DNA from 2 places in the Enterococcus olivae genome. Region 1 is predicted to be linked to the other one. Evidence: riboswitches for the same ligand, from Rfam matches in the RefSeq annotation. Region 1 holds a riboswitch; the other holds the start of a gene.
The links. A riboswitch is a leader RNA that binds a small molecule or an ion and turns the genes downstream of it on or off. The one in region 1 is predicted to bind FMN.

Region 1 (11,247 bases):
AGAAGAATTACCAGAAACAGAAAAACAAACAGCGCCAAAATCTCCAAAAAAACGCAGTAAGAAAACCTACTTTATTGCTGCAGCGGCAGCGCTGGTTCTTGCTGGAGGAGGTTGGATCTATTATGATCAACAGCAGAAAGCTGAAGCAGCCCGTCAGGAACAGTTGCGGATCGAAGGAGCGGTCGCTCAGATCGACAGCGATTTGGATGCCTTTTTCCTAGATGAAGACCAGCAATTTATCGTTCCTGGAAAAACAGCGGATGAGATTGCAGCAGTGATGGCAGAACTGGAAAACTATTCCAATGAGGAAGCCTATGAAGAGTTAGTTGCTAAAGGACAAAAGATTCAAGTGAAAATTGCAGTCCTTGACCAGTTGAACAGTTACTTCACTGAACCAGTGATCGTTGGTGACCAATTGCAGGAAAATGCTCATATCAAGGAAGATAGCACAGTCGATATGGCTTTGCTTTCTGAAGAAAATGCCTTTTCAAGTTTAGTCAACCAAGCAATCGAACAAGGTAAAAAAGAGTCAGAGCAGTTGTTGGCAACTGAAAAAACAGTCCAGTCACTGTTAGCTGGTTATCAAGACAACAAACTAAGTGACGCTGTGAGCCGAGACGACTTTGAAAATGCCAAAGAAGAAGTTGAATCACTCTTTGACAGTGCGGAAAAAGAAGATTTCCTTGCGAAGATCTCAACCGTTGAAAATGCCTTGAATGCAAGAGAGGCTGAACAACAGGCCGCAGCTGAACGTGCTGAGCAAGAACGTGCAGCTGCCCAGCGAGCTGCTCAAGAAAATGCGAATCAAGCAAGCAGCAATTCTGGCAGTCAGACAGCGTCTCCTTCTTCCAATGAAGGACAAGAGATCTTGAGCCGTAATACACCAAAAAATAGCAACAATCAACCGATCATCTCTTCGCGTCAAAGTGATATCAATGATGCGAACAATCCAGCATGGAATTGGGCACCGGGAGTTTATGATGACGTGATCCGTACCTCGATCGAACGTGGTTATATCGTAGAAGGTGGCTATAAACTGGAACGTGTGAGAATAGAAAATGGGGAAGGTTATTATAATTTATATGCAACCAACACCAAGTCATCATTGATGAGCGGTATTTCAGAATCTGCTTTACCAATGTATCTGTTTACGATCAATTGTAAAACTGGATTCTTCCGTGGGAACGGAAATGACTAAAGAAATCTAAAAGAAGACCTTGTCTCTCCCTTTGATTTTCGATATGATATACAAATATATCAGTCGAAAGTCAAAGGGGGATTTTTTTGCAAGAAGAAAAATACGAAAGCTTTCTGGATGGGGTAAAGGCTTGTGTTCCAACGATCTTAGGTTATGCCGGGATCGGTTTTGCTATGGGAGTCGTTGGTAAGGGTGTAGGACTCTCTATTCTTGAAGTCTTATTCATGTCGGTCTTTGTTTATGCAGGAAGTGCACAATTTATTATATGTGGTTTACTGGCGATCCAAGCACCGATTTCTTCAATTATTGTGACTGTTTTTCTAGTAAATTTGCGTCATTTGTTAATGAGTCTGTCCGTTGCACCTGCTTTTCGTCAATACAGCATGCTGGGTAATATCGGGATCGGTACATTGCTGACAGATGAATCCTACGGGGTGCTAACAACAGCTTTGCAAAATAAAAAGCAGCCTACATTAAGCTGGATGAACGGTTTGAATGTACTTGCTTATCTTTCTTGGATCGTTGCGACAGTCCTAGGAGCGATGCTTGGAGAGTTTATTCCGGATCCAGAGTTATTTGGTTTAGATTTTGCTTTAGTTGCGATGTTTTTGGGCTTGTTTTTATTTCAGATCGAGCGTCCATTGAAGAAAAGAACGAAGCAGACACTGATCGTTTTGGCCAGCGTGATGGTTAGTTTGTACGTTGGTATGTGGTGGACAACACCAGAAGTTGCCGTGATCGCTGCCACGTTGATTGGTTGCTTGGTAGGGGTGGTGACACATAATGAGTAGTACATTTTTATTGATGATTGCTGGTTGCTTTGTCGTTACTTGGTTACCACGGATATTGCCCTTTGTTTTTGCTAAAAAACTGGAGTTTCCAGAAAAGTTGCACTTATTTTTAAGTTATTTGCCAATTTGTATTTTAGGTGCGTTGTTGTTCCAAAGTATCTTGTCTGTACAGGAAGGTAGACCGCCTGTCTTAAAATTTCAAGAAACCTTGGCATGTATTCCCACATTGATCGTGGGTTATTATACGAAAGATTTGATGAAGATCGTGATTACAGGTATTATTACTATAGCGGTCATCCGTTTAGTACTTTAAATCGAGACTTCCAAAGGAGAAGGAAAATGAATGAGTTATTAGCATCCGTATTTAGCGGATTGATTATTGATGAAAATGAAGAGAATTATTTTATTCAAAAAAATGGGTTGACCTTTAAATTAGCAAAAACAGAAGGCGAACATACCCTAGGGGAAGCAGTTGAAGGCTTTGGTTATCAGAATCAAAAACAAGAGCTACGTTTTACAACAGAGATCCCCAAAAGTCGTAAAGGACATTATGCCTTTGGTGAAGTGACAGACAGTCGTCGTGATCTAGGAGTCTTTGTTAATATCGGTTTAACTGATAAAGATGTCGTAGTTTCACTAGATGAGTTGCCTACCATGAGAGAGTTGTGGCCAAAAAAAGGAGATCGTGTCATGATCTCGCTACGTGTGGACCATAAAGACCGCATCTGGGCTAGCTTGGCTGATGAGAAAATTTTTCAGGCATTGAGCAAACGTGGAGGAGACACTCTTAAAAACCAAGACATCACAGGGACTGTTTATCGTTTGAAAATCGTTGGGACATATATTTTGACGGATGATTTCTATATTGGTTTTATCCATCCCTCAGAACGTTTCCAAGAACCACGCTTAGGTGAACAGGTTACTGGTCGTGTGATCGGGATTCGTCCAGACGGTGTACTGAATCTTTCCTTGAAGCCTCGTGCGCATGAAGCGATCGGAGACGATGCGGCGATGATCATCGCCTTTCTGGAACGTGCACCTGAGAATCAAATGAACTATACAGATAAATCATCACCTGAAGAAATCAAACAAATGTTTGGAATCAGCAAAGGTCAGTTCAAAAGAGCCTTGGGAAATCTAATGAAACAGCGATTGATCGAGCAAAAAGATGGAATCACAAAATTAATCAAGAAATCTAATTGAGAATGCTTGTATAATTTTTGAATCTATTTTATAATTATTTTAATGTTTTTCGCGGTTTATATTGATTAGATTAGAATGATTATAAATAAGGTGGAGGGTTCTATGAATACAGTTGAAGCATTGAAAAAAACAAAAAAACAACTCCATGATTCCGGTTTTAAATTAACGCCTCAAAGAGAAGCAACGTTACTTGTGTTATTAGAAAATGAAAAAGACCATTTATCCGCAGAAGAAATCTATTTCTTTGTCAAACAAAAAAATTCTGATATTGGTTTGGCGACAGTCTACAGAACGCTGGAAATTTTGACAGAACTGAAGATCGTTGACAAAATCAGTTTCGATGATGGCGTCGCCCGCTATGATCTTCGTAAAGAAGGCGCCAAGCATTTTCATCATCATCTATTATGTTTGGAATGTGGCAGTATTGAAGAGATCGAAGAGGATCTGCTGGGCAGTGTCGAAGAAATCGTCGAACAGCGATTCCACTTTCTAATCAAAGATCATCGATTGACTTTTCATGGCATCTGTCAAAGCTGTCAAGAGAAAGAAGCAAAGGCTGAGGCTTAATTCCTCAGCCTTTTTTAGGTGCAGTGAGTTTTTTATGTAAACTAGAGGAGAATCCCTGTTCTTCACTAGCAGAATTTGTTATGATAGGTGAGGCGAAAGTGAGTGAAGAGAAGATGGAAGAGCACGTACTGGATTATTTACATTTTTTGACGATTGAACGCGGACTCGCACAAAATACGAGAAAGAGCTATCAACGGGATTTAGAAAAGTATTTAGCGTTTCTGAAGAAAAAGGGGATCAAAGAATGGCAAGCAGTCGACCGCTTTGTCGTGGTTCAATTTTTACAAGAATTACAGGAAGAAAAAAAATCTCCAGCTACGATCACCCGTATGGTTACCAGTTTGCGTCGTTTTCATCAATTTCTTCGCCAAGAACGATTCACCGACCATGATCCGATGCAGCACATCGATTCACCCAAAAAGGTCCAAAAGCTGCCGGATACTTTAAGTTTGCAGGAAGTCGAACAGCTGATCGAAACACCAGATACGAAAGAAATTTTAGGGATTCGCGACCGAGCGATCCTTGAAGTCATGTATGCTACGGGCTTACGAGTCAGCGAATTGATTGGATTAAAATTAAATGATCTGCATTTGAGTATGGGCTTATTGCAGACGCTGGGTAAGGGCGACAAAGAACGGATCGTTCCTTTGGGAGATTTAGCGATTCAGTGGATCGAATGTTATTTAGAGGAATCACGACCGCTACTGACATCGAAACGACCAGAAGAAACGCATTTGTTTGTCAATAATCATGGCAAAGGCTTGTCACGTCAAGGAATCTGGAAGAACTTGAAGGCTCTTGTTCGCAAAGCAGGTATCCATAAAAATGTAACGCCGCATACCTTGCGTCATAGCTTTGCGACGCATTTGCTAGAAAACGGGGCAGATTTGCGAACGGTTCAGGAACTGCTGGGACATGCGGACATCTCGACCACACAAATTTATACACACATTACGAAAAAACGAATGACAGAAGTCTATAAACAACATTTTCCTCGAGCATAAAGGAAGGGAACTATGGAAGAAATCAAAATTAAACTGGATGTATTCGAAGGTCCGCTGGATCTATTGCTACATTTGATTCGTTCTCTGGAGATCGATATTTATGACATTCCGATCGCTGAAGTAACGGAACAGTATATGAACTATATCCACGCGATGAAAACACTCGAACTGGAAGTTGCAGGTGAATATTTGGTGATGGCTGCAACCTTGATGGCGATCAAAAGCCAAATGCTGTTGCCAAAACAAGAGCTAGAAGACGACTACGATGAAGTCTACGAGGAAGATCCTCGGGATGCACTCGTTGCGCAACTGCTGGAATATCGAAAATACAAATATGCGGCGGATCGTTTGCTGGAAAAAGCGGAAGAACGCAGTCTTTATTTTACCAAAGACCCCATGGATGTCGATGACTACAAAGAAGAGGAACCAGCACTGGAAAAGGATCGCTTGAATGCAATCGATCTGTTTTTGGCCTTTCACAATATGCTGGCGAAAAAGAAAAAACGGCAGGTCATCGAAACTACGATTCGTGCAGATGAAAGCAGTATTGAAGAAAAAATGAAGCAGATCGAAACACAGTTACTTCAATCGACTTCAGGTAGAACACTGGATTCATTTTTCGTTGAATTCAGTAGACCTGAGATCGTGATCACTTTTATGGCATTATTGGAATTGATGAAAAATGGAAAAATCAAGGTGGAGCAGGAAGAAAATTACGAAACGATCCTGTTGTATCCTGTAGGAGAGGTACATGAGTAAGTTAAGTGAACTAGAAGCAGTTCTTTTTGTAGTAGGAGATGAGGGAATCGGTCTGGAGGAGTTGAGCTACCTGTTGGAGAATCCGACCGCACAGATCTATCAGTGGATCCAAGAGCTGAATCAAAAATATCAGGAGACTGCAGCGTCTTCTTTGAATATTTTAGAAGTCGGCAATCATTTTGTCCTAACGACCAAAAAGGAATTTGCACCATTATTAAAAAAATATGCGCAATCCCCAATGTCTGGCAGATTGTCGCAGGCGGCGCTGGAAACTTTGGCGATCATCGCCTATAAGCAACCGATCACTCGTATGGAGATCGATGAAATCAGAGGGGTTCAATCTGCAGGCTCAGTCCAAAAATTGGCTGCTCGTCAGCTGATCGAGGAAAAAGGACGAGTGGAAGGACCAGGACGAGCGATTCTTTACGGAACAACGAATTACTTTATGGACTATTTCGGTTTGAAAACAATGGAAGATCTGCCTGATATCCAGTCAATGGAAGATGATCTGGCAGAAGAGTTGCCAACAGATTTATTTTTTGATCGATATCAAGAAGCAGTAGAAGAAGGAGAAGAATAGATGGAAAGACTACAAAAAGTGATTGCCCATGCCGGCATCGCTTCAAGAAGAAAAGCAGAAACGTATATTACTGATGGCCGGGTCAAGGTCAATGGCAAAGTGGTTAGAGAATTGGGAACCCAAGTCGGTGCAAAGGATCGTATCGAGGTAGACGATGTACCGATCTATCAGGAAGAACCGGTCTACTATTTGTTCTATAAGCCTAGAGGTGTGATCTCAGCAGTCACTGATGATAAAAATCGGAAAGTCGTTGTTGATTATCTATCAGATGTACCTGAGCGTATCTATCCTGTAGGGCGTCTGGACTATGATACTTCTGGATTACTTTTATTATCCAATGATGGTGATTTTTCACAAAAACTGACCCATCCCAAGCATGAAGTCGATAAGGTATATGTAGCAAAAGTCAAAGGTGTGGCAGACAAGAAAACGTTACTGCCAGTGACGCGTGGCATGCGTATCGAGGGCAAGAAATTGGCTCCGGCACGCTTTGAGATTTTGTCGACAGATGTCAAAGCCCAGACGAGCATTGTCCAGTTGACGATCCATGAAGGAAGAAACCACCAAGTAAAAAATATGCTAAAAGCTGTGGGGCTACCTGTTCAAAAGCTGAAACGCGAAAAATACGGTGAATTGACCCTGGCTGGTTTACGCCCAGGGGAGTACCGTGAATTGAACAAAAAAGAAGTGACCCAGCTCTTAAAAAAGTCAAAAAAATAATTTTTAAACAAAATAGTTGAAACTATTCAACAATCATGTATAATTAAAGTTGTACAAAAAATTAATAAAGGTTCGTCTTCAGGGGCAGGGTGTGATTCCCGACCGGTGGTAATAGTCCACGAACTACTTGTTTTCAGGTGGTTGAATCGGTGTAATTCCGATACCGACAGTATAGTCTGGATAAAGAAGATAGGGCGTATTTGATTTGTCTAATTTTGTTAATTAGCAAAATACCCTATTTTTCCCCATGGAAAAATAGGGTATTTTTTTCATATTTGGTACCGATATGAAAAAACAGCAAAAAGAGAAATTTAATAGGTTCGTTTGAAGATGGGTCCTTACTTTACCTAGGAGGATTTGTTATGAACAACAAAGTACAAAAAATGGTTTCTATTGCTTTATTTGCATCAATGGGTTTGGTGTTGCAGTATGTCGCGTTTCCGATCATTCCAATGTTTGAATTCTTAAAGGTCGATTTCAGTGATATTCCGGTTATGCTGAGCATGTTTTTGTTTGGCCCAGTAGCGGGTATCGTTACCGCATTCCTGCGGTCATCCTTACATTTGCTAACAACGGGTTTATCGGCACCGAATATGGTGGGCGATGTAGCAAGTTTCATTGCGACGACCGTCTTTACCTTGCCGATGTATTATTTCTTCAATAAAAGTTATAAATCCAGCTATAAAATTTCTGGCGTAGTCTCTGGAATTCTTTCCATGAGCATCGTCATGAGTATAGCGAATTATTTTGTGATCACCCCGCTGTATCTATTTTTCTTTAATGTTGGTGCAGATAACTTTTTAGGGATGCCACTAGCGAATTATGTCGTGATGGGAATTTTGCCCTTCAATTTGATCAAAGGAACCATCGTCAGCGTAGTTTTCTTGATTTTACATGCAAAATTACTACCATGGCTCTCAAAAAAACAATCATTCATTGAACAACGAACATTTTCTAAATAAAACAAAGGACATTTCGTTTTTTGCGAAATGTCCTTTTCTTATCCTTTTAAATACAGAACTAGTCTGCTGAGAAATTTTGTAGCTCTTCGGGAGATTTATGATACCATGTTATCAGACAATCGAAGAACTCAAATCTGTCAATTTTGCGTATTTTCTTTAAAAAGAGTCTAGGATTCTAGCAAGATCGCACGGACGGGACATTTTTTGTAGGCTGCTAAAACAGCTGCTTGCTCATTTTCTTGAACAAATTGCTGTCGTGCTTCAGGCTCTTGGGCAAACAAAACAAGCCCTTCTTCGTCATAATCAAAAATATCTGGTGCATAGACATTGCATAGACCACAAGCGATGCAGCGTTCAGGTACGATTTTACATAATTGAGACATGTTGTCACTCACTTTCTGGAGGTTACTATGAATGCATTTATTTTATCCTTGTTTTCTAAAGAAGACAAGCTCAAGCCTAGCACGCTCTATCAGATCCTTATCGGAAAGCGAACTTCCTCGGTGTTGACTTACGCTTTTTTTCATGACTTACTGCACCTCTCTGCGGCATTTCCTCAACTTTCTGAAGAAAAATTTGATGCGAGACTGCAGACGCTGATAAAAGCTGGGAAATTAGAAGAAACCGAAGACGGACTCTTACTTGTCGCAGTACAAAGAGAAGGGACGACACTGCCTGATTTCAAGGAAGTTGATTTTTTCCGTTTTGGGCGCAAAGAGACCGAGTGCTGGCGTCTCGTCCAATTCTTAGTACAGGCGGTCTCTTATTTGGATAAAGCGCAGCAATATGTCCCTTTGGAGAGCAGTCCTTTTTATATCGAAAGGGTTCGGTTATTTATTCATCAGTATCGGGAGGAATTGTCAACAAGCCTTTTTGAGGAGTTGACTGTCTTGTTTTCAAATTTAGGACAAGACAAAGCAGATTTTCTGGCAAATACACTGACGGGCGATCAACAGAACGGATCAGCTTTTTTTCAGTTGTTGCCGGAAGCTTCTCGAAAAGAACCTTATGCGACATTAGCGATCGCCAGTGCCACACACAGCTTTTTCAGAGAGTTGCTCCAGCATAAGCATTTCTTACTCTATCACTTTTTGCGACCTATTTTATTGCAAAATGTCAATCACAGTATGCTTCAAACAAGAAAGTTGTTTCAACAAGGCTATACTTTTGAGCAAGTCAAGCAGAGACGTCGATTGAAGCAAGGAACGATTCAGGATCATATCATTGAGTGGGCTTTGCTGGATGAGGATTTTCCCTTTGACCTATTTTTACCAGATTCAACACAATGGTCAGAGCTACCAAAGGATTCATGGAAGTACAGCTATAAAACATTGGTTTCATCGTATGATCTGAGCTTTTTGGAGATTCGTTTGTGTCAGATATGGAAGAGGAGAGAAGCATGTTAGAACAAGCCCTGCAACAGTATTTTGGCTACGATCAGTTTCGTACCGGTCAAAAAGAAGTCATTACTAGCCTACTCGATGAACACGATACCCTGGCTGTCTTGCCGACAGGGAATGGAAAAAGCCTTTGTTATCAGCTGACAGGTTATTTAAAAGAAGGACTGGTCGTGATCGTTTCGCCGTTGATTTCTTTGATGGATGATCAAGTCCTGTCCTTACTGAGATTAGGAGAAAAGCGGGTGATTGCTCTGAACGGTACCTTACAGGCTCAGGAAAAAGAGTTTGTATTAAGACATTTGTCTCGCTACAAATTTCTTTTTCTAAGTCCTGAGATGCTGCTCCAGGAAGCTGTATTGACTCGATTACAACAGCAAACAATCGGTCTATTCGTGATTGATGAAGCGCATTGTGTCTCTCAATGGGGTGTCGATTTTCGACCAGAGTATCGCAATTTAGGTGAAGCCAAAAAAAGACTCGGTTTTCCGCGGACGCTAGCTCTAACTGCCACTGCAACGGCGCAGGTACGACAGGAAATCAAAAAATTACTTTTAGATCATTCGCCAAAAGAGTGGATCTATTCGATGGATCGACCCAATATCGCCTTGCTTGTGCAACCAACAGAAGAGAAGCTAACGGAACTGAGAACGATCCTATCGAAGCAAAACGGTCCAGGAATCATTTATTGTGCCACCAGAAAACAAGTGGAGTTTCTTTATCAGGAGCTGGAGCATGATTTTGCTGTTGGCTACTATCACGGTGGACTGGAAAGTAATCAGCGGCGAATGCTACAGCAGCAATTTTTGGACAATCAACTGCAGTTTCTGATTGCCACCAATGCATTTGGTATGGGGATCAACAAACCTGATATTCGGTTGGTGATTCATTATGAGCTGCCGGACAGCTTAGAAAATTACATGCAGGAGATCGGGCGAGCTGGTCGTGACGGCAAACAAAGCTACGCCCTGCTGCTCTATCAAAAAGGGGACGAGCGGATCCATCGATTTTTACAAAGAACTAGCCAGGAAGAGCGAGAAACCTTTGAATTACGATTACAGCATCAGGCAACCACTTCGTTGACCGACTTGCAGGAAAAATGGCTATCTCAAACCAAAAGAGAAGGTGTAGAGGTCTTTTTGGATCATTTGAAACGCAACGAACAAGAAAAGAACAATCAGCTTCAGGTGATGCTTGCTTATATCGAAGAGAAGGGATGTCGTCGTAAGTATTTACTGAGCTATTTTGAAGAGGGAGACGTTCAACAACCTGAAAAATGCTGTGACAACGAAGGAATTACCCTGCCAGAAAAAACAGAAGCAGTTCAACGATCAAGAAGTATCTTGACGTGGCAAGAGATTTTACTAAAAATGTTTAAAGAAAAAAATTGAAATTGTTTTTTGGAGACATGAACTATTTTCCTATGGTATAATACATCGGAAAGATAGTGGGAGGTTTAGGAAATTGAGTAGAAAAAATAAGAACAATGACGCGCAAGAACCATGGGAACAGCCAATCTATGATACAGAATCAGAAGAGAATCATTCCCGTTCAACACAACGCCGCCAAAAACGAGGAAACAGTGCTTTTTTAACAATCGTTTTAATTTTATTATTCCTGATTATCGCTGTACCGACAGTGGCCGGTTTTTGGGTAATGAATCGTAACAGTCAGCCAGCAACGGTTGAAACAGAGCAAACGTCTAGCAGCACTTTGGAAACGACTTCTTCTACAGTCGAATCTTCTACGTCTGAAAGTGAAACAACTGAATCTTCATCAATCGATGAACCAGAATCAAGTGAAGTAGAAAATGAACCGACTGAACCTGAGACTCCAGAAAGTGAAGATCCAATAGAAGAACCAACGGAGCCAGAGCAAAACGGTGGAGAAGAATATGCGACTGTTCAAGCTGGAGATGGCCCACAACAAGTTGCTGATCGTGCAGGAATCACTGTAGATGAATTGTATCGTTTGAACAACATCGATCCAAACAACTTTATGCTTCATCCAGGAGATCAATTAAGAGTGAAATAAAAAAACCGCTCAGGCGGTTTTTTTTATGGTTT
Region 2 (11,247 bases), on a different contig from region 1:
TACAAACGTTTACCATTGACTTTGACTGCTGAATACATTGGGGGAATCTGTGTGATCTCTCCAGTTAACTGCTGCATCGCCTGATCGATTTCTTCTTGTGAGAAAGGCTGAGTAAGTTGCTTAGACTCAACGATTTCACCAGAAGCATCTTCGGTAGTTGTACTAAAGCCCAAAGTGATCTCACCTTCATAGATTTTTCCAGAATCTGTCAAAAACTCGATGACCTTTGTTCCCTTACCGACACAAATAGGCAGAACGCCATCGACATCTGGATCAAGAGTACCGCCATGCCCCACTTTTTTTGTATGTAAGATTTTTCTTAATTTGAAGACACAGTCGTGACTGGTCATGCCACGTTCTTTCCATAAAGGTAAAATACCGTCCATTGTCACACCTCATCTATTTTTTCAACTCAATCATCTTACCATAAATACATGAAAAACGAAATATATAGAATTGTATGATCAGACACTATCCCAAGATTATTGAACAGTTTTCTTACCATCGCTTACCGATAGGTTTAGGCTTTGATCGACTATCACTAATGAATACTGAATTTTATTTTATAGATAACGGAATCTTCTGTTTCGTCAGGGAAACAGAAATCTTCAATCAGATACTATCTTGAATACACAAAACCAAAAAAAGGACAAAACTTGATCGTTTTGTCCTTCTTCGTCTACTCTTTATTTAAATTACGAATCATTTCATCGATTTTGTTTCCATATTCGACAGATTCGTCTAATTCAAAGGTAATTTCTGGTGTTTTGTAGAGTGTCAGCTCTCGTCCCAATTCGCGACGAATCAAGCCTGTCGCTTTCTCCAATCCACGTTGGGCTTTTTCTTTTTCAGATGCCAAGTCAGATAACAGGCTGTAGTAAATCGTTGCCTGTTGTAAATCTCCAGTCACATGCACATCCGTGATCGTCACATCTTGGACGCGAGGATCACGAATTTTTTTGCGAAGGATTTGATTGACTTCTTTTAAGATCTCCTGAGCTACTCTACGATCACGATAATTGGCCATTGAAAGACCTCCTAGAATATATTCATTTTAATTGAACGCTTAGTTTACTTTGACTTCTTCCATAACGAATCCTTCGATGACGTCATCTACTTTGATATCGTTGAATTTATCAACCATCGCACCACATTCAAAGCCTAATTTCACTTCTTTTGCATCATCTTTGAAGCGTTTCAAGCTTGCTAGTTCGCCTTCATAGATCACAATGTTGTCACGAATGACACGCACGCCACTGTCTCGACGAATCAAGCCTTCTGTTACATAGCAACCAGCGATCGTTCCAACTTTAGAAACTTTGTATGTTTCACGAACAACCATTTGTCCAGTGATTTTTTCTTCAAATTCCGGATCAAGCATCCCTTTCATCGCTGTTTCGATCTCTTCGATCGCTTTGTAGATGATACGGTGTAGACGGATATCAACTGATTCAGATTCAGCCTGTTGTTTAGCTTGAGGTGTTGGACGTACATTGAAACCAATGATGATCGCATTACTTGCTGCTGCAAGTGTAACATCACTCTCGTTGACTGCTCCGACTGCTGAATGGACGATATTGACACGAACTCCTTCTACATCAATTTTCTGCAAGGATGCTGCCAAGGCTTCCGCAGAACCCTGAACGTCGGCTTTGATGATTACATTAACGTCTTTCAATTCGCCTTCCTTCAGACTTTCAAACAAGTTGTCCAAAGTAACACGAGAATTTGATGAACGTTGCTCCATCAAGGCACGTTTGGCACGTTCTTCCCCTGCTGCACGCGCTGTTTTCTCATCTTCAAAGACAACAAAACGGTCGCCGGCTTGAGGGACATCATTCAATCCAGTGATTTCAACTGGTGTTGCTGGGCCTGCTTCTTTGTCACGGCGTCCCAAGTCATTGGTCATGACACGGACACGTCCGTAAGTATTCCCAACAACGATTGGATCACCGACATGCAGTGTTCCCTGTTGGACTAATAATGTAGCAACTGGTCCTTTTCCTTTATCTAAACGAGCTTCGATCACTGTTCCGATCGAGTTCTGCGTTGGATCAGCTTTCAAATCTTCTACTTCAGCGACCAAAAGGATCATTTCAAGTAATTCCTCGATATTTTGACCAAATTTAGCTGAGATCTCAACAAAAATCGTATCTCCACCCCAAGATTCAGGAATCAATTCATATTCACTTAGCTCCTGCATCACGTGCTGTGGATTAGCAGCTGGTTTGTCCACTTTATTAACGGCAACGATAATTGGAACTTTTGCTGCCTTCGCGTGGTTGATCGCCTCAATTGTTTGCGGCATCACACCATCATCTGCTGCAACAACTAAGATCGTGATGTCTGTGATACTTGCTCCACGAGCACGCATACTTGTAAAGGCCGCGTGTCCTGGTGTATCCAAGAAAGTGATTGGTTTTCCATCGATATCGATTTGGTAAGCTCCGATATGCTGAGTGATTCCACCCGCTTCTCCGCTTGTTACACTTACACGGGAATTACGAAGTGTATCTAGTAACGTTGTTTTCCCGTGGTCAACGTGTCCCATGATCGTTACGACTGGTGGACGAGAAACAAGATTTGCTTCTTTTAATTCTTCTGGTTCAAAGAATTTATCGATATCAGCAATATCTACTTGAACTTTCTCTTGTGCTTCAATTCCATAATCCGTTGCCAACAATTCAATGGTATCTTTATCTAATGGTTGGTTTTGATTGACCATTACACCCATCATAAAGAGTTTCTTGATGATTTCAGCAGGCTCACGATAGATTTTTTTAGAAATCTCCGCTACATTCATCCCGTCTGTGTATTCAAGAATTTCAGGTAATTCACGGAATTTACGTGCCGGTACAGCAGGCTTGTTAGATTGTTGTTGCTGTCTACCTTTTTTCCCTTTTTTATTGTATCTGTTACGGTTTTGATTGCCACCGAAATTATTACGATTGTTAAAGTTGTTTCGGTTGCGATTTTGGTTACCTTGTCCACCTTGATTTGAACGCTGTTGATTGTTGTTTTGGTTCGCATTTTGGTTTGGACGGTTTTGTCCTTGTGCTGGGCGATTTTGTTGTTGTCCCTGTGTACCTTGATTTGGACGCTGTTGATTTTGTTGATTATTTTGACGTTGTGGACGATTTTGATTTTGCTGTCCTTGATTTGGACGGTTTTGATTTTGCCCTTGGTTTGGGCGATTTTGACTTTGTCCTTGTGCTGGACGGTTTTGATTTTGTCCTTGGTTTGGACGGTTTTGGTTCTGTCCTTGATTCGGACGATTTTGATTATTTTGTCCACGTTGTTCTTGGTTGCCACGACGATTGTCTTGTTGGTTCGAACGTTTTTGTCCTTGTTGATGGCCACTTTGCTGTTGACGATTTTGGAAGTTAGGGTTGTTTCTTTGTGTTTGATATTTCTTCTCGCCTTTGGCATTTCCTTGGTTAACTGGTTTTTGGGATGCTGGTTTTTTCGATTGTGGTGCAGCTCCGCCTAACGTTTGACGTAATTTTTTTTCCTCACCGTCTGAGATCACTCCCATGTGATTTTTCACATCAAATCCTAGTGTTTGTGCTTTTTCAACAATCTCTTTACTTGATTTGTTTATTTCTTTTGCAAGTTCGTATACTCTTTTTTTCCCCATGCAATCACCTTCCTAACCTAATATTAATTCCTCGATCCTCTTGGCGAATCCACTATCCAGAATACCAACCACCATTCGTTGTTTCCCAATGGCTTGGCTCAGTTCTTCTGAGTGGAAGACGTCAAGACAAGGAACTTGATAAAAAGAACTTTTGTCCTTTACTTTCTTCTGTGTATTTTTTCCGGCATCGTGAGCAACTAGAACAAGTTTTGCTTTTTGCTTTTTAACTTCTCTAACTGTCATTTCTTCACCGGTCACCAGTTTACCAGCACGCATTGCCAGTCCTAACATATTTAATGCTTTTTGCTTATTCATTGCCAAACAACTCTCGACGAGCTTTTTGATGGGTCACATAGTCTAACAATTCTTGATAAAATTCATCTGTCAATTTCACTTCTAGCACACGGTCTAAAATGCGTTTATCCCATGCCAACTGCGCCTCTGCCGGATCGATTGCAATGTAGGCTCCACGTCCTGGCTTTTTGCCAGTTGGATCAATGGAAACCTCCCCTTCTTTAGAACGGGCAATTCTCAACAGCTCTTTTTTTGGAAACAGTTCTCCAGAAGCAACGGATTTTCTTAAAGGAATCTTTCTCTTTTTCATTCTGACTTCCTCCAAATTATTCGTCTGCGGACTCGATTTCATCGTTCAAAAATTCATCTGTTTCAAAAGCTTCTGACTCTTCACTGTCTAATTGTGCATAAAAATCTTCCATGTCTGATTCAGACTTGATATCGATCTTGTAGCCAGTTAATTTCGCAGCCAGACGCGCATTTTGACCTCTTTTACCGATAGCTAAAGACAATTGATAGTCTGGCACAACAACTGTGCAGGCCTTCGGATTTTCCAAATCAAAAATAACATCACTGACTTCTGCCGGATTTAATGCGTTAGCGATAAATACTGCTGGATCTTCGTTCCATTCAACGATATCCATGTTCTCACCCTTCAATTCATTGACCAATGCTTGGACACGTTGCCCTTTTGGTCCGACACAAGTACCAACAGGATCGATGTTCTCATCGTGAGAACGCACAGCGATCTTCGAACGGTCGCCTGCTTCACGTGCGATGCTGACGATTTCTACAATTCCATCATACACTTCAGGCACTTCTTGTTCAAATAATCGGCGCAACAAGTCTGGATGGCTACGGCTTACGAACACCTGTGGACCTTTAGAAGTATTCTCAACGCGAGAAACGTATACTTTGATACGATCGTGAGGTTGATAAAATTCATTGAGCATTTGATCTTGTTTTGACAATACTGCTTCAATCTTGCCAAGATTGACATAGATATAACGATTGTCCTGACGTTCAACGATTCCTTGCATGATATCTTTTTCATAAGCACTGAATTCGTTATAGATGATGTTGCGTTCTGCTTCTCTAACACGTTGCAAAATGACTTGTTTAGCCGTTTGGGCAGCGATTCGTCCAAAATCTTTTGGTGTGACTTCAAAACGAATCTTATCACCGATCTCATAAGCTGGATTGATCGTCATTGCTTCTTTTAAAGAAACCTCCAATTGCGAGTCCATGACTTCTTCAGAAACTTCTTTGACAGCATACACATGAATGTTGCCTTTTTTCTGATCAAATTCTACTTCAACGTTCTGTGATTGTCCGTAGTGACGTTTGTAAGCAGAAATCAGTGCTGCTTCCAATGCTTCAATAACGATTTCTTTAGAAACTCCTTTTTCAGCCTCCAAAGCATCCAACGCGTTCAACATTTCTTTACTCATTGTCTTTGATTCCTCCGTATTTAAAATTGAATAGCTAGACGAGCTTTCGCGATATTTTTGCGATCAACGATTAGTTCTTTTTCTCTTGTCTTGATTCTGATTTTAAGTACAAGCTCATTTTCATCACAAGACTGTAAAAAACCTTCATACATTTTTTCTCCATCTAACGGCTGATAAAGAGAAACATGGATATAGTCTCCTAACGCTCGCTGATAATCGGCTTCTTTCTTCAATGGTCGTTCTGCACCAGGAGAAGAAACCTCCAAAAAGTATGCCTGAGGAATTGGATCAGGATCAATAGTATCTAGTTTTTCACTTAGCTGTTCACTGACAAATGCACATTCTTCAATGTCGATACCGCCTTCTTTGTCAATAAACAATCGAAGGAACCAGTTCTTGCCTTCTTTTACAAATTCTATTTCCACTAACTCAAAACGTTGTTCCTCCAAAATGGGAGTCACTAAGCCTGTCACCGTTTCTACAACAGTACTCAAATTTTATCGCCTCCTTCTAGTCTACTAATGAAACCAAGTTTTATGCCATTAAAAAGAGTGAGGGAAATATCTGCCCTCACTCACCTCTAGTATCATTACCTTAATGAATATAACATATCTGTTCTGCAAATTCAAGTTCTCTGCGTTTTCATCCCAGTGTTTTCATCGATTTGCCAAAAACAAACGAGGCAGGACTGCGTTGAAATCAAAATCCATAGGAGTCTGATTCGGAAAAAAGCCAACCATTCGATACACATAGACACCAATCAAAAGAACCAACAGACTTGTCCAAAAAGACTGCGATCGATAAAACTTAGCTACAATCGGATGTTTTCTAAACAAAAGAATGCCAAACACGATTGGGACCACCCAAAACAAAGGGTGATAGAAAAAGGCTTCTTCTAAATGTCCTTCAAACAAATGCAGAAAAGAACGAGTCATTCCGCAACCCGGACAAGGGAGTCCGGTCAATGCTTTAAAGATACACATCAGTAATCCGTCCACTCATCATCCACTGTCTCCTGTGATTGATAGGTTTCTTCCATCGGCTCTTCTACCACTTCCATCAGTGAAGCACGTTCCCACAAAGTATTCAAGTCGGATTGTAAAATAGCCATATTGATGAAGCTTACACCGAAAACGGTAAAGAGCAGGAACAAGAGCTTATTGTCTGAAATCACATTGTAACCTGTTTTAAATTGAGCTTCCATCATTAATTGATTGATCCGGTACCACCAGTAAAACATGTACAATCCAAAGGTAAGAAAGACAAAGACAATCACTAAGGACGGATTGGTTCGATGATCGCCTGTATATTCATTCAATTCTTTGGTTACTTGATACATCCAGAAAAAAGAATAGATACCGCAAGTAATAAAAGCTAAAAATAGGACCATGAATATCGAACGATGTGGTCCATAAAATCGTCTGTTTTCCATAAAAGATTCTCCTTTATTATTGTGTAATCAGTATACAACGAAAAAGAAAAAATGATAAGGAAAATACTTTTCATTGTACTGATAAAATTGGACTTCCTCTCAGAAAGCTCTAAACTTAAATCAAAAGAAAACAGAGCATCCGACGAAGCTATTTATTTATGATGTTGAAGATATTTATACCCGCTGCATAAGCCGATCGTCATGAAAAAGACTACAAATGATAGATAGCTAACTATACTTTCTGATAGTTGTCCGTTTACTACAAATCCTTGATACTGGATATTTCTATAAACAAGATAGATACAAGCTAATCCCATAACAATACACAACAGGCTATACCAGCCAACTTTACTGAATTCATTCCACCGATAATAGGCATCGTTTAAAATGAAATAGCCTATCGTAAATGAACCCGAAAGAAACATTTGAATATGGAATATAGCCCAATGAGAAAAGAAGCTTTCTCCTAAAAAAAACAGTACTAAGCTGTAATAAAAAAATCAGCCCCAACACTAAAAAATAGCCATACATAAAACCTTTCTGCCTCGTGAGCACTTGTCGTTCATCAAAATTTTGATTCATCTTATCCTTCCTCCCAAAATAATTCGTCCAACGTTTTTCCCAGAGCTTTACAAATACTCACACACAACTTGATCGTAGGATTGTATTCGCCTTTTTCGATGGCTCCGATCGTTTGACGAGTGACTCCGATTTGTTTAGCTAAGTCCGCTTGAGTGAGATCTTTTTCTATCCGGGCTGCTTTTAATTTCAAATTTTTCATCGAATCACCTCGGGTTTATTGTAATCTATAATTAACTAAAAGTAAATTATATTTGTCATTTGTAAAATGAAAAAGGACGTTCAAAACGTCCTCTTAATCATATCCCTGTATCTCCACTGTCTGCGCTTCACAATCAATAATAACCTGAAAGCCTCGATCCTCTTTGTCCTGATCCCAAATTTCGATTTTTCGAGGAAGGATCTCAATCAGAATCTCTGCTTCTTCATGGGCATAGGCCGTATAACTTCGCTTCCAGTATTTATCATACATTTCTTGAAAGGTCGTATCAGATTGTTCTCTGACTAGTCCATGATTGACCGCCTGTCCCTCGATCTGGACACCCCAATAACAAATCGCCACATTCGGATTGATCAACAATTGTTGGGTCTTCGGAAAATTCTTATCGGTCTTGAAAAAAATTCGATCATCATAAATGATCGCACTGATATTGCGAATCGTCACATGATCATTGACACTGGTTGCAATCGCCATGATTTTTTTGCGTCCAAGTTTCTTAAAACAAAGTGCTAGAGCCTGTTTATATTCCATCTTTTTCTTCCCACCTTCTAAAAATCACTTTCAAACGATCGATCGACAAAAAGATTACCAAGGAAGTGACACCGTATTTGATCAAATTAAACGGCACAATTCCAATCATTACTAATTTTGTGATGCTGTCAACATACGGATTGACTGCTTGAGTCATACTGATGATAGCATCCATCGAAAGATTGTAGAGCCTTGAATAGAATGGAATGATCAAATAAATGTTCGTAAAACAAGCCATGATCGTCACCACGATCGTTCCTGTCATTAAAGCCAGCAACAATCGCGTTTTGCTTTTTTTCTTACGGTAAACAAACCAGGCTGGGAGTAGATAACTGACACTCAATAAAAAGTTTTGCAGTTCTCCTGTAAACATCGAGCTTGAACCAGTTGTGACAATCTTTATCAATAATTTTATTGTGACAATAAACATCCCAGAGATCGGTCCGAGAATAAATGTTCCTAATATTTCCGGTACACCAGCTAAATCAAAATCCATAAACGGTGGCATAAATGGTAGCGGAAAGCGCAGTAGCATCAACACATATGCTAGCGTTCCCATTACAGCAATCAATACCATTCTTTTGGCAGTGAGTTTTTTCATGTTTATCTCCCCTTTTTTTTAAAAAATAAAAAACCTTCTGATAACATCACAAGGCAGCAAAAAAAGCAGATACAAAAAAGAGTTTCAAAAAAAGTTTTTTTGAAAAAACATTCACTAAGTAACCAGTGAAACTTCTTATGTATTTCTATCTTCTTCCATCCAGACTTTACTGTCGGTTCCAGAATTTCACTGAATCAGCCATTTTCAAAAGAAAACGGGTCGTGGACTATCACCACCGGTCGGGAATCTCACCCTGCCCTGAAGAACTATCATTTGTATTTATTTTCACATTAATAGAGAGAAAAGTCAACATTTTTCAATAAAATGATTGATTGCAAATAATTTTTGTATAAAATCTGTCCTATTTAACGTCTTTCATACGATGACAGCACAGTAACCAGAATCAATTCGAAGATCATTCTTCAAACCAAAAAAGCAAACATCCTTTGATTGGACATTTGCTCTCGATAATCGTTTCAATCAGCTACTACTTTTCGGGATAAATCCTTGGATCGCTTCCGCCAGATTTCTAACATTCCGGGTTTGCACGTATACTTTTCCGGCGCCGTTGAACTCATTGACGATCCCTTCCCCAGAAGTAAAGCCAAACATACCGGAAGCAATACGAATTTGATAATCTAAACTGGAAGTCCAAGCCAAGACATGCTCATTATCAACGGTAAGTGGTTTTCCTGGTTCAACCGTCAATTCCACGATATCTCCAAAACTTGAGATCAACAAATCACCCGTTCCAGAGGTTTCCATCACGAACAGACCACCTGTACCAGCAAATAGAGCTTTTCCAATATCTTGACGAACCATATTGTACCGAACAGAAGCATCCGAAGCCAAGTAGGCACCAGTGTTTAAATGATAATGTTCAAAGCCAATATCCAATTTTTGGATTTTCCCAATATTGCTAGGAGCAACTGCTAATTCTGCATCATGATCAGTGGCTGTCGCTTCAGTGATGAACATCGATTCTCCTGATGTGATCGAACGACCGATCGCAGACATCAGACCTCCCAGACCTGAACGATTGTTGCTATTCATTCTCCCTTTGATCTCAACATTACGATAATAAGCCATGGCTCCCCGCTCAATATTGAGGACCTCTCCGCGTGCCATATGGATCACAGCCATCGGATAGGCGGTTCCTCCAGTCAATTCAAATTCCATTGTTTTCCCTCCCTGTTCTCTTTTTTACTATTATAGCTCATAAGCTTTTTGAACAGTCATAAAAAGTCTTGGATATGGCAGTTATCCAAGACTTTTCTTATTCGTTGTTAACGACTAAAATTATTCACATCAGCAACAATAGCTTCCACAAATTCTGGTAATAGTTGAACCGCAGTTTCTTTGCTACCGTAGCGTCGAATATTGACAGTGCCATCGTTCACTTCTTGGTCACCGACAACGATTTGGTAAGGAATTTTTTGTGTTTGTGAGCCACGAATCTTGTAGCCCATCTTTTCATTCCGATCATCTACTTCGACACGAATACCTTTTGTTTGAAGCATTTCTTTCACTTGATATGCATAATCACTGTGAGCTTCAACAGATACTGGAATGATGGTTGCTTGAATTGGTGCTAACCAAGTTGGGAACGCGCCTTTGTACATTTCTGTTAAATAAGCGACAAAACGTTCCATCGTTGAGACGATCCCACGGTGAATAACGACTGGACGATGCGTATTTTCCCCGTCTTCACCCACGTATGTTAAGTCAAAACGTTCTGGAAGCAAGAAGTCCAACTGGATAGTAGACAATGTTTCTTCCATTCCTAAAGCAGTTTTTACTTGTACATCCAATTTCGGTCCGTAAAAGGCTGCTTCGCCCTCGGCTTCAAAGTAATCCAGTTCCAATTCATCCATAGCTTCTTTCAATACTGCTTGCGCATGGTTCCACATCGCATCATCATCAAAGTATTTTTCCGTGTTTTTTGGATCACGATAGCTTAAACGGAAACGATAATCCGTCAAATTGAAATCTGCATAGACAGAAGTCATCAAGTCTAAGGTGCGTTTGAATTCATCCTTGATTTGGTCTGGACGTACAAAAGTATGCCCATCATTTAAGGTCATTTCACGCACACGTTGTAAGCCAGATAAAGCACCCGATTTTTCATAACGATGCATCATTCCTAATTCTGCAATACGAATTGGCAACTCACGATAAGAATGGATGTCATTTTTGTAGACCATCATGTGATGAGGACAGTTCATTGGACGTAAGACCAGCATTTCACCATCTCCCATATCCATTGGTGGGAACATGTCTTCATGGTAATGATCCCAGTGTCCTGAACGTTTGTAGAATTCCACATTCGCCATCACGGGTGTATAGACGTGTTGATAACCTAAACTGATTTCTTTATCTGTAATATAGCGTTCAATGGTCCGACGAATAGTCGCACCCTTTGGCAACCAGAATGGCAGACCAGAACCAACTTCCGGTGACAGCATAAATAAATCAAGTTCTTTCCCTAATTTACGGTGGTCA

Region 2: linked by a shared signal. The riboswitch ahead of ACWODM_RS01085 (ECF transporter S component) and the one ahead of ACWODM_RS10195 (ECF transporter S component) in region 1 are both predicted to bind FMN.

Annotation. Positions count from the first base shown of each region.
Region 1 covers NZ_JBSMVT010000015.1:4,919-16,165, reverse strand. The annotation lists gene ACWODM_RS10240 (cell division site-positioning protein MapZ family protein) at 1-1,198, shown strand, start outside; gene ACWODM_RS10235 (AzlC family ABC transporter permease) at 1,285-1,989, shown strand; gene ACWODM_RS10230 (AzlD domain-containing protein) at 1,982-2,302, shown strand; gene ACWODM_RS10225 (CvfB family protein) at 2,329-3,192, shown strand; gene fur (ferric iron uptake transcriptional regulator) at 3,295-3,759, shown strand; gene xerD (site-specific tyrosine recombinase XerD) at 3,873-4,763, shown strand; gene ACWODM_RS10210 (segregation/condensation protein A) at 4,776-5,522, shown strand; gene scpB (SMC-Scp complex subunit ScpB) at 5,515-6,102, shown strand; gene ACWODM_RS10200 (pseudouridine synthase) at 6,103-6,822, shown strand; FMN riboswitch at 6,893-7,017, shown strand; gene ACWODM_RS10195 (ECF transporter S component) at 7,185-7,784, shown strand; gene ACWODM_RS10190 (ferredoxin) at 7,952-8,167, opposite strand; gene ACWODM_RS10185 (helix-turn-helix domain-containing protein) at 8,195-9,190, shown strand; gene ACWODM_RS10180 (RecQ family ATP-dependent DNA helicase) at 9,184-10,572, shown strand; gene ACWODM_RS10175 (SAG1386/EF1546 family surface-associated protein) at 10,646-11,215, shown strand.
Region 2 covers NZ_JBSMVT010000001.1:177,938-189,184, forward strand. The annotation lists gene truB (tRNA pseudouridine(55) synthase TruB) at 1-386, opposite strand, end outside; gene rbfA (30S ribosome-binding factor RbfA) at 680-1,027, opposite strand; gene infB (translation initiation factor IF-2) at 1,067-3,637, opposite strand; gene ACWODM_RS01045 (YlxQ-related RNA-binding protein) at 3,650-3,952, opposite strand; gene rnpM (RNase P modulator RnpM) at 3,945-4,241, opposite strand; gene nusA (transcription termination factor NusA) at 4,258-5,382, opposite strand; gene rimP (ribosome maturation factor RimP) at 5,403-5,876, opposite strand; gene ACWODM_RS01065 (DUF2752 domain-containing protein) at 6,039-6,380, opposite strand; gene ACWODM_RS01070 (DUF4234 domain-containing protein) at 6,365-6,814, opposite strand; gene ACWODM_RS01075 (helix-turn-helix transcriptional regulator) at 7,398-7,595, opposite strand; gene ACWODM_RS01080 (pyridoxamine 5'-phosphate oxidase family protein) at 7,689-8,144, opposite strand; gene ACWODM_RS01085 (ECF transporter S component) at 8,134-8,745, opposite strand; FMN riboswitch at 8,889-9,015, opposite strand; gene ACWODM_RS01090 (TIGR00266 family protein) at 9,226-9,924, opposite strand; gene thrS (threonine--tRNA ligase) at 10,032-11,247, opposite strand, start outside.